DNA from 2 places in the Peribacillus sp. NPDC060253 genome. Region 2 is predicted to be linked to the other one. Evidence: riboswitches for the same ligand, from Rfam matches in the RefSeq annotation. Region 2 holds a riboswitch; the other holds the start of a gene.
What was found. A riboswitch is a leader RNA that binds a small molecule or an ion and turns the genes downstream of it on or off. The one in region 2 is predicted to bind lysine.
Positions count from the first base shown of each region.

Region 1 (5,197 bases), on a different contig from region 2:
AATGGAGTAACGATAAGTGGAAGCTAAGCGATTTAAAGCGTATTCTATCCAAGTGGCAAACTGGTTTAGAGGGCAATGGCTGGAACAGTTTATACTGGAACAACCATGATCAGCCCCGGATTGTCTCAAGGTTTGGGAACGATGGAAAGTACCGTATTGAAAGCGCAAAGATGCTTGCCGCTTGTCTTCATATGCTTCAAGGGACACCATATATATATCAAGGGGAAGAGCTGGGCATGACCAATGTTGCATTTGAAAGCATGGATGAATACCGGGATATCGAAACGCTGAATTCATATGACGAACTCGTCAATTCACATGGCTGGTCAAAAGAGCGGATGATGTCAGCCGTCCATGCTCGCAGCCGGGATAATGCGAGGACACCGATGCAGTGGAATGACTCCCGGAATGCAGGATTCACGAAAGGGATTCCTTGGATTAAGGTTAATCCGAATTTTCCCGAGATTAATGCAGAAAGAGCCTACAATGATCAGAATTCCATTTTTCATTTTTATAAACGTCTTATCCAATTACGCAAACAGCATGAAATCATCGTTTACGGCCGTTTTGAACTGCTCTTGCCCGATGATGAACGAATATTTGCCTATACGAGAACGCTTGATGATGAAAAGCTGCTGGTGCTATGCAACTTTAAAGAGGAGCATGCCTCCTTTTCTTTGCCAGAAGAGCTACATTCCTATTCTAGTACAAGGCTGATCGGCAATTATGAACAGGAGGGAGAGGGGATCTCCATCAAACCTCTGAGTCCATATGAATGTCGTGTTTATCATTTGAAATGAAAAAAGGACATGGTCTCCTTCATTTGAGGAGACCATGTCCTTTTTACGTACTATTTTGATTTAAGATCACATTCCTCAAGGGGAATGATTTTCGTTTTGTGCTTAATTTTATAGCCGAACCATAGGACGAAGAATAGAACCAAGCCAATGTAGGAAACGAACATTGAATTCCAGTCGATCCCGTTGCTGCTGAAAGCCTGATAGCCTTGCCCAATGATAATGATAATACATAGAACAAGTGCGAATATAGGCCCGAATGGGAAGCCTTTGGCCCTGTATGGTAAAGCATTCAAATCAAGGCCTTGAGCTGCGTAGGCTTTGCGGAACCGATAGTGGGCAAGCGCTATCCCGACCCATGTTACGAATCCAGCCATACCTGAAGCATTCAATAACCAGATATAAACGACACCATCTCCGAAAAATGAAGCTGAGAATGCAACGCAGCCAACTAAAGAAGTCACGATAAGTGCATTCACGGGTACTCCTCTTTTATCTAACTTTCCAAGGAATTTTGGCGCTTTCCCATCACGTGCCAAGTCCCAGAGCATACGAGTTGAAGCGTACATGCCAGAGTTACCGGCAGAGAGTACGGATGATAAAATGATCGCGTTCATGATGGATGCTGCAAATGCAAGGCCAGCACGTTCAAATACGAGCGTAAATGGACTGACGGCAACATCTTGACTCAATAAACGTGAATCAGTAAACGGAATGATCATACCAATTACAAAAATGGCAAGGATATAGAATAAAATGATGCGCCAGAAAACGGATCTGATCGCCTTTGGGATATTTTTTTCTGGATCTTCGCTTTCACCAGCCGTCACTCCAAGCAATTCCGTTCCTTGGAACGAGAAACCGGCAGCCATGAAAACGCCTAAGATCGTGAAGAAACCACCGTTAAAGGGGCCATCACCCATAGTGAAATTTGAAAAACCAATTGGGTCATTCCCACCCATGATTCCGAGAATGATCAGAACCCCAGTGATCAAGAAAATGACGACTGTCACGACTTTGATCATAGCAAACCAGAACTCGGCCTCGCCAAAACCTTTAACGGACATATAATTAATAAGAAACATAATGATTAACGCGATACCACTCCAGATAAAGGAAGGACTATCAGGAAACCAGAACTTCATAATTAAGACAACGGCTGCCAATTCGGCGGCAATGGTGATTGCCCAGTTATACCAGTAGTTCCATCCAATCGCAAAACCGAAAGACGGGTCGACGAATTTGGAAGCATAAACACGGAATGAACCGGCCACCGGCATGAACGATGCCATTTCTGCGAGACTTGTCATTAAATAATAAACCATGATGCCGATGACCGCGTATGCCACCAAGGCACCGCCAGGTCCGGCCGAATGAATCGCACCGCCACTTGCTAAAAATAAACCTGTTCCAATCGTTCCACCCAATGAAATCATCATTAAGTGCCGCGCTTTCAGGCTCCTTTTCAATTCAGTAGGGCTTGATGCTTTTTGTGAATTTGACAATTGATGTTACACTCCTTTTTATTGGAAGGGAACGAAATATAAAAAAACAGCAGTCGAAAAAGATCGACGGCTGTTTATAATAAACCCGTTTATCCTTCCGAAGATAGCTCCCCACGTTTTTAGAAAAACGTGACAGTGATGTTCCTGTTCGGTAACACCGCCAGCAAGGATATACATGGAATATACCCAAACTTCGGCAACTTATCCTTTCAAACGGAGTCTTGAATTTTCCAGAATCTCGTCCGTTTTACTTTTATAAGCTGCAGCCTCTAACTCATCGGTAAATGAGGAAGTATTCAATTTTCTTAAATCGTCGCGCCAGCATTGTTGACGTCGTACGATATTACTCAAGATATTCCTGAAATCATTAATTGATTGCTAGTAATTGAGTAAAGTTTACTATATCAAAATTATAAAATATTCTAATAGATATCGCAATCATTATTTTATGTGGTTATTTTTTCCTAGTTCTAGAAGGGTTGGCAAAAGGAAATAATCAAATTGCGACATACAAAAATAACATTAAACGCTCTTTCTTTTTATAAGGGCGTAGTCCAGCTTCACATGTTCGATTACTTCAGGATTCTCAAATAGATCCACTGCCATTTTACCGATCCATTCCAGCGGCAAGGAAATGGTCGTGATGTCGAGCATCTCACTAAGGCTATCATTATTGAAGCCGAGGATGGCGACATCGTTTGGAACTGTTATTCCCGATTTCTTAGCAGTAAGAATGAATCCAGCAGCCGTGTCATCATTAGTGATGATGATAGCTTCCGGTTTATCCATCATCGAATTCCACACCTGAAACAATTGTTCACCGTCTTTGATGTGATAACTGCCTTCAAACTGCCATTCTTTATTGTTTATAAGTTGATGATTTCTCATGATATCATTAAAGGCCTTTGTTCGAAGAAAACTGTTCCTGCTCTTTTTACGGCCGAGACTGTAACCAATCTTCTTATATCCTTTAGCAATCACGTATTCAAGGGCACAGGAAAAGGCTGCATAATGATCTATGCTGATCGACGATAATTCAGCCTGGGCTGTATCTTCACATAAAATAATCGGACCGTATTTTTGATATTCCAATAGGACTTTCATTTCCGAAATTCTTGAACAAACGATAATGCCATCAAGTTGCTTCATTTGCAGCATATTCAACGCTTGAATTTCTTTCTCTCTTTCATAATGGGTTTCAAAGATGACTATATGGCAGCCTATTGCGTTAGCCTGCTTAGTAATTCCGTGCACGATTGCCCCGTAATAGGGGTGATTGGTGAAAGGGATGATAATGCCGATAAGATTCGTTTTGCCCTTCGAAAGATGTATGGCATTGATGTTTCTTGAGTAATTCAAGCGATCGATGGCTTGTAAAACGCTCTCTCTTTTATCAGGGCTTACATATGGATGATTATTCAATACGCGAGACACTGTTGAGACAGATACACCTGCAAATTGAGCGATTTCTTTAATATTTGTCATAGGATCACCGTTTTTTCTTTTTTTATATTGTACCGTATGAAACCCATTTCAGAGCAAGAGAGCAGAATAAGGCTACTGAAGATTTTTACAGAAAGGGTCTTGTTCTGGTATGGGTTTCATCCTTTAAGATTGGTTTAAGTCTTAGAGGAGGAGGAAATCATGATGGTCCAAACTTTAATCAGCCTGATTGTACTTTGCGGTATCGAATTGGGATTGGCGTACTTGGCAATATCTTTGAAGCCGGAAAAATGATGGAGCAGTACAAGCTTGATACTACTATGAAAATATCCCCCTTGAAATCCGCGATTACTCGTGAGTTTTAGCGTTTTACTCGTGAAAACCGCGCATTTACTCGCGAATTTCACGTCGTCCCATCATAAACATTAGAAAAAAGCTTCCCTAGTTTATATTCACCATAACAACTCCACAATATAAATATAACTTCATCGTTACGTTTCATGTACCTATAGAAATGACTGACTGTCTGGAAGCTCCCTAGTAGAGATTCCAGACAGTTTTTGCTGTGTGTAAAAGACATTGGCCTTTTTGAAATGTTAAAAAAGAGTTGCACTTTTTTTGTATAATTGTGTATAGTATAAAATAAGTTGTACAGAGGAAACTTTTTAGCATTTACGACAATGTAAAAAAATTTACACTTAATTTTGCATACGGTAAACATTTTTAGGGAAACGAAAAAGGGGAGGGAATATGATGGGTTTTCTAAAATCTATTGGGGGCGTTCTTGCTGCAATGCTGATTTTAACGGGGTGCGGCAATGACACGACCAAACAGGATAAGGACAATGGCAAGTTGAACGTAGTTGCTACGACAGGAATGATAGGGGACTTGGTTGAGAATATTGGCGGTAAACATGTCGAGGTCACCAGTTTAATGGGACCCGGAGTGGATCCCCATCTTTATAAAGCGACACAGGGCGATGTGAAGACACTGGATTCGGCAGATATGATTTTTTATAACGGGGTCCATCTAGAGGGAAAAATGACGGATATCTTTGAAATGATGAGCAAGGATAAACCGACGATTGCCGTAACGGAGGACTTCAAGGAGGAACAACTCCGTAAAGTGAGTGCAACGGAACATGATCCCCACGTATGGTTTGATGTAAAGCTCTGGATGGTTGCGGCGGAGTCAGTGAAGAAAGAGTTGATTGCCAATGATCCAGATCATGAAGCAGAGTTTCTTGATAATTATGAAGAGTATGTTCAGCAGTTGGAGGAACTTGATAAATATGTTCAAGATGAAATAAATAAAATACCAGAAGACCAACGGGTGCTCGTTACAGCACATGACGCTTTTGGATACTACGGTCAGTCCTATGGTTTGGACGTAAGAGGGCTTCAAGGGATCAATACATTATCGGAATATGGATCAAAAGATGTGACGGATATG
Region 1 covers NZ_JBHXAS010000007.1:68,882-74,078, forward strand. Annotated here, with positions in the region: gene ACFWE9_RS03540 (glycoside hydrolase family 13 protein) at 1-800, shown strand, start outside; gene ACFWE9_RS03545 (amino acid permease) at 851-2,302, opposite strand; lysine riboswitch at 2,399-2,582, opposite strand; gene ACFWE9_RS03550 (LacI family DNA-binding transcriptional regulator) at 2,825-3,787, opposite strand; gene ACFWE9_RS03555 (metal ABC transporter solute-binding protein, Zn/Mn family) at 4,499-5,197, shown strand, end outside.
Region 1: linked by a shared signal. The riboswitch ahead of ACFWE9_RS03545 (amino acid permease) and the one ahead of dapA (4-hydroxy-tetrahydrodipicolinate synthase) in region 2 are both predicted to bind lysine.

Region 2 (5,197 bases):
ACCCATCATCAAATGTTAAAAGGCGAAATTCCCTATGAGGGAATCACAGGTGGGAAAACCGGTTTCGTTAGTAAGTCGGGATATACCCTGATTTCTACTGCTACTAGAGGAGAACAGGACTTGATTGCCGTTACCCTTAAAGCTCCTTCAGACAAGGAAGCCTACTCTGATACTGAGCTGCTATTCAGCAATGGCTTTGCAAACTTTAAATCCGCCAAAATAGATAAAAATAACATATTTTATTCAGCTGACCACTCTAAATCCTACAAGCTGAATGAAGACTTATACTATACATATTTAACTAGTGATGAACCTAGTCTTAAAACCGGTAATGATGGTATTCTCTCAATCATGAACCAAGAAGGGACGGCCATAGAATCTTTTGACCTTAAAAAAGTGGCTGATGTTAGGAAAACAGAAGTGCCTGCTTCGATTAAAAAAGAAGCAATCAATGAAGAAACTAATAAATTTTCTGTCTTATCTCTAGAATGGGTCCCCTGTGTCATTCTTACCATTCTGATAACGTTTTTTCTAAAGAAAAGCAGAAAAAAAAGAAGTAGGATTAGAACTCGTTACTAAAGAAACTCAACGACTGGCATTCAGAGGCGTTGCTGCTATTTTTCCTGAAATAGCCACTAAAGTGTGGAGTACACCTATTATTAATGAACTAACAGATGCGTTCGTATTAAAAGGTCGACCAGTAAAGATTGATCTGACCCCATAAAGTTAGATAGGTTATTTCGTTTGGCAAATCGCGGTGAATTAAAGGTCAGGATCTATAATTAATGCTGGTTCAGTTGACTCAATAATATCGTTAAGCTTATAACCACGAGCTATTTCTACTAGTTTAAGCCCTAAGTCGAGCAAACAATCAAAAAGCAGTGCACTTCTTTCGAAGTTGCACTGCTTTTTATAAACTTATCCCGTTTATTATGGTCTTTAATTAGAAAGTCGGTATTTAAGTCTCGCTTTAATATTTTAATAACACAGATTCTACGTTACTAGGTTGTAGAGCTATTTGTAGAGCTGTTTTTTCTTCGTTGTTTAAAGGGAGCAATGGTAAGCGGACACCGCCAACATTTAGCCCTCGCATATTTAATGCTGATTTTACCGGTGATGGGCTTGGTGCAGCAAATAATGCTTTCATAATTGGAAGAAGATTACGATGTATGGAAGCAGCACCACGGACATCACCATTTTTGAAGCTATTAATCATTTCTTGCATTTCATTACCAATTATGTGTGAAGAAACCGAAACAATGCCTGTTCCACCGATGGCTAAAACCGGTATTGTTAATCCATCATCGCCGCTGTACAAAGTAAAATCACTAGTTGTTTCGCTAATGATTTGTGCCATGGCATCTAAGTCACCACTTGCTTCTTTTAATGCCACAATATTGTTGATTTTTGAGAGACGAACAATCGTCTCTACTGACATGTTTACAACACTTCGTCCTGGGATATTATAAAGCATTACAGGTAATGATGTTGATTGGGCAATAGCATTAAAGTGCTGAAATAATCCTTCTTGAGACGGCTTGTTATAGTATGGGGTAACGAGCATAACTCCGTCGACTCCTGCTGCCTCTGCTTGCCTTGTTAAGCTGATAGAAGCTTTCGTGTTATTTGAGCCAGTTCCAGCTATGACTGGAACTCTTCCATCAACAACTTCTACAACAACTTTGAATAAATCTACTTTCTCTTCTGCTGTTAATGTAGGAGACTCTCCGGTTGTACCAGCTATAACTAATCCATCAGAACCATTAGCAATTAAATAATTTACTAACGTTCTCGTAGCATAAAAATCAACCTCATTATTATGATTAAACGGGGTAACCATTGCGGTTAATACTTGGCCAAAATTCATAACTTCACACCCTTTTGTATAATTTTTTTGAAAAACTCAGAGGTGGTTAGGGCCATTCAGGAGTAAACGCAAAAAAGCAACAACGAGGATTCGCTGCTGCAGTAGAAACAATATTTATCAAAAAAATCGTTTCGGTGCGTAAGATAGCCCTCCATATAGTTTCCTATATGACAGTCCTGTATTTATTCAATAGCAGAACCAGCTTCAAGAATATGAGATTCTTTCCGCTTCGGCAAATTCCCCTTTCCACACTAGTCATAGGATCTCATTCTCCTCAAAATGTGTACTAATGGTCTTTGCTCCTCTATCCTCACTTCAAAAAGTATGAAGTAAGAAAATATTTAATTGACTGTAATATAGCAGATAATCCATTCTGTTGCAAGGCTAATTTAGAAATATTTTATTAAGAATACATGGATAATCGATGGAAATGGCTGCGGTATTGGGCTGGATTCATCTTTTTCCGTGACGTTTGGGAAGCAAGAAAACGAATCGCTTCAATTGTAAGTAGAACTCCATTGATTCAATCTACTATACTATCAGAAAAAATTGAGCAAAGCGAGACACTCGCTAATAGTTTATTAGGTGGAATTGGTCTTGATAATCAATACAGGTTTAAAATGGTCTAACAATATTAGATAAAAGAGTACGTCGTCATCTTAAGCCAACAAATGACTCTTGAATAGTTGATGAAACGTATATCAAAGTAAAAGGTCAATGGATTTATTTATATCGTGCAGTCGATTCAGAAGGGAATGCGATTGATTTTTATCTAAGGGAATCAAGAGATAAACAAGCAGCTAAGCGCTTTTCAAGAAAGCCTTGGCTACTTCTCATGTTTGTAAACCTTGTGTCATAACAGTGGATAAAAATCCAGCCTATCCTGTAGCGATTCAAGAGTTAAAAGAAGAGAATCGCATGCTTGAAGGCATGCAAATAAGGCAAGTTAAATATCACAATAATATGGTAGAACAGGATCATCGTTTTATAAAAAAAGCGCGTTCGTTCGATGTAAGGATAGAAATCATTTCGTACAGCTACTTACATACTGAGTGGCATAGAAGCCATGCATGTGATTAAAAAGAAACAGGTTTATCAAGGGTGAAGCTTGCCCAAAACCAATAAGAATTTATCCATAAATTGTTTGGATTAGCTTCATAATTTTTCAATATAAAGGAAACCACACTCTATGTTTCTAACGAGTGATTTTTGCACGAGAACTGCTTTTTTATTGCTTCTTCATCCTCTTATGCTGCCTTCTTTTGTTGTTTTTGGTCTAAGCGATAACTTAGGAAAGTTAGAAGACTGGCAAAGATAGCAACCAGCCCACCGACCCATGTCACATTCAGCAAGTTTCCCTGATGGTAAACGACTCCGCCCAGTGCGGAACCAAAGGCGATACCGACATTGCTTGCTACTGGCATCAGTGAAGCAGCTAGCCCTGTAGCTTTTGGTTGATAAATACCTGCAAGATCTATCAAATAAAGCTGGGTGGATGTTGTTAAAAGGATGGCCATTAACGACATCAAGCCAATATTAATCAATCCAATGATAAAATGATTTGTCGTCCAATATAGACTGATCAGAACGATTGCCTGCACGAGGAAAACAAACCGGAGGCGTCCGATCGCATTGTAGCTGGCAATTTTACCAGCGAGTATGTTGCTGAAAATGGAAATGAATCCGTAGCCAAACAAGATCAAACTGATTGAACTGCCTGGTGCTTCCATTCCTTTCAGGATCGGAACAAGATACGTATAAACGGCATACGTCGCTCCAAATCCAAGAGATGGAATGAAAAAAGCCATTAAAATTCGCGGATGTGTCAACAAAGAAAATTGATCACGCATCGAACTGCGAATGGTACTTTGCATAGTAGGCAATACGAAGAAAGATGCCAAAAACGCAATAGCTCCGAGAAAAGTCGTTAACAGGAACGATGCATTCCAGTCGTACCATTCAGCGATGACAGTGCCTATTGGTACTCCAATCACGTTTGCAAGCGTAAAGCCACCGAAAACGAATGATATGGCGAGTCCGCGTTTAGCGATCGGCATGGTTTCACTTGCAACAACCATGGCAAGTGAAATCAAAACGCCTGTTACGATCGCCGTCATCATCCGAAGTGCAAGGAGCATGATGTAGCTCGTCGAAAACACGCACAAAGCATTCAGGACGATGAACGAACCTATCAAAAACAACATCCATCTACGCTTTGGAAAATGACTTGTTGCCGACATCACGAGCGGTGTGGCAACAGCAAACGTAAGCGCAAACGCAGAAACGAGTGTGCCTGCTTTTGCATTTGTAATATGGAGACTCGAGGAAATATCGGTTAAGATCCCGACGATAACAAATTCGCTTGTCCCGAGAACGAATGTTAATAAAGTAAGTGTTAAGATGAGCAACCAATGTCGCTTAGTTAATTCTGTGGTGTGCATAAAAACCTCTTTTCTTAGATGAATGTACATGTGTCACCGGGGTGATAAACAATCTAACTATCATACCATAAAACATTTTTACGAGGAAAATCCTTGCTTAGTTATCTTTGATTATGAACGGGTACAAATGGAATTCTTTTCATATCCGAAATTTGGAGTGCTCATGCTTTTAGAGAAGGTAATATCTGAACGACTTTAACCGTCTTAAGTAAGTTACCAACTACGAAGGATTTCCTCTCCAAACTTCTTAATTTGCAGAATCCGTCTTTGAAGATGACACTTTGGGGAATTAAAGGAATTATGAGTATCTAGAAAAAATCCTAAAGGATGTTATTTTAAAAGGGGAAATATAAAGAACGTTAATCCCTTCCTCTTTATACTTTAATTATCTCCCGAATACTTAATTATTCTCTAGCTTTTTAAATTATGGCTTGCTTCAATTAAGCAATCCATTCGTTTAATGATATATTGCTACATCCGTGAAAGTGATAATTAGATATGGATACATTCACTTTTGATAAAACAAATTCAAAAAATTCAATCTATTCGTTGATTTCTCATGAAATGTATTGTATCTTTAAAAAGGTATTCCTCATATTTCCAAATGAGTCAGACCTAGTCATTCTTTGTTCTAGAAGTAAGAGGAATCCGACTATAAACTCTTATATAGGAGGTAACAGATGCTTAAAAAAGTTACATTCTCCCTGGTTGCAGTTGTAATCGCTGGTTTGGTATTGCTTACCAATCTACCCATTACACATGCTGCGTTTTATCCAGTTCAAAAAACGGGTGGTGCAGGTCTGGATATTCGAACCACGCCAACGATTAATGGTAAAAGAGTTGAAACCAATATTCCTGATGGAAAAAAACTTTGGTTGTATTGTTATGT
Region 2 covers NZ_JBHXAS010000091.1:14,237-19,433, forward strand. Annotated here, with positions in the region: gene ACFWE9_RS19850 (D-alanyl-D-alanine carboxypeptidase family protein) at 1-579, shown strand, start outside; gene dapA (4-hydroxy-tetrahydrodipicolinate synthase) at 971-1,867, opposite strand; lysine riboswitch at 2,004-2,182, opposite strand; gene ACFWE9_RS19860 (hypothetical protein) at 2,281-2,496, shown strand; partial or broken gene ACFWE9_RS19865 (IS6 family transposase) at 2,502-2,992, shown strand; gene ACFWE9_RS19870 (MFS transporter) at 3,115-4,308, opposite strand; gene ACFWE9_RS19875 (hypothetical protein) at 4,989-5,197, shown strand, end outside.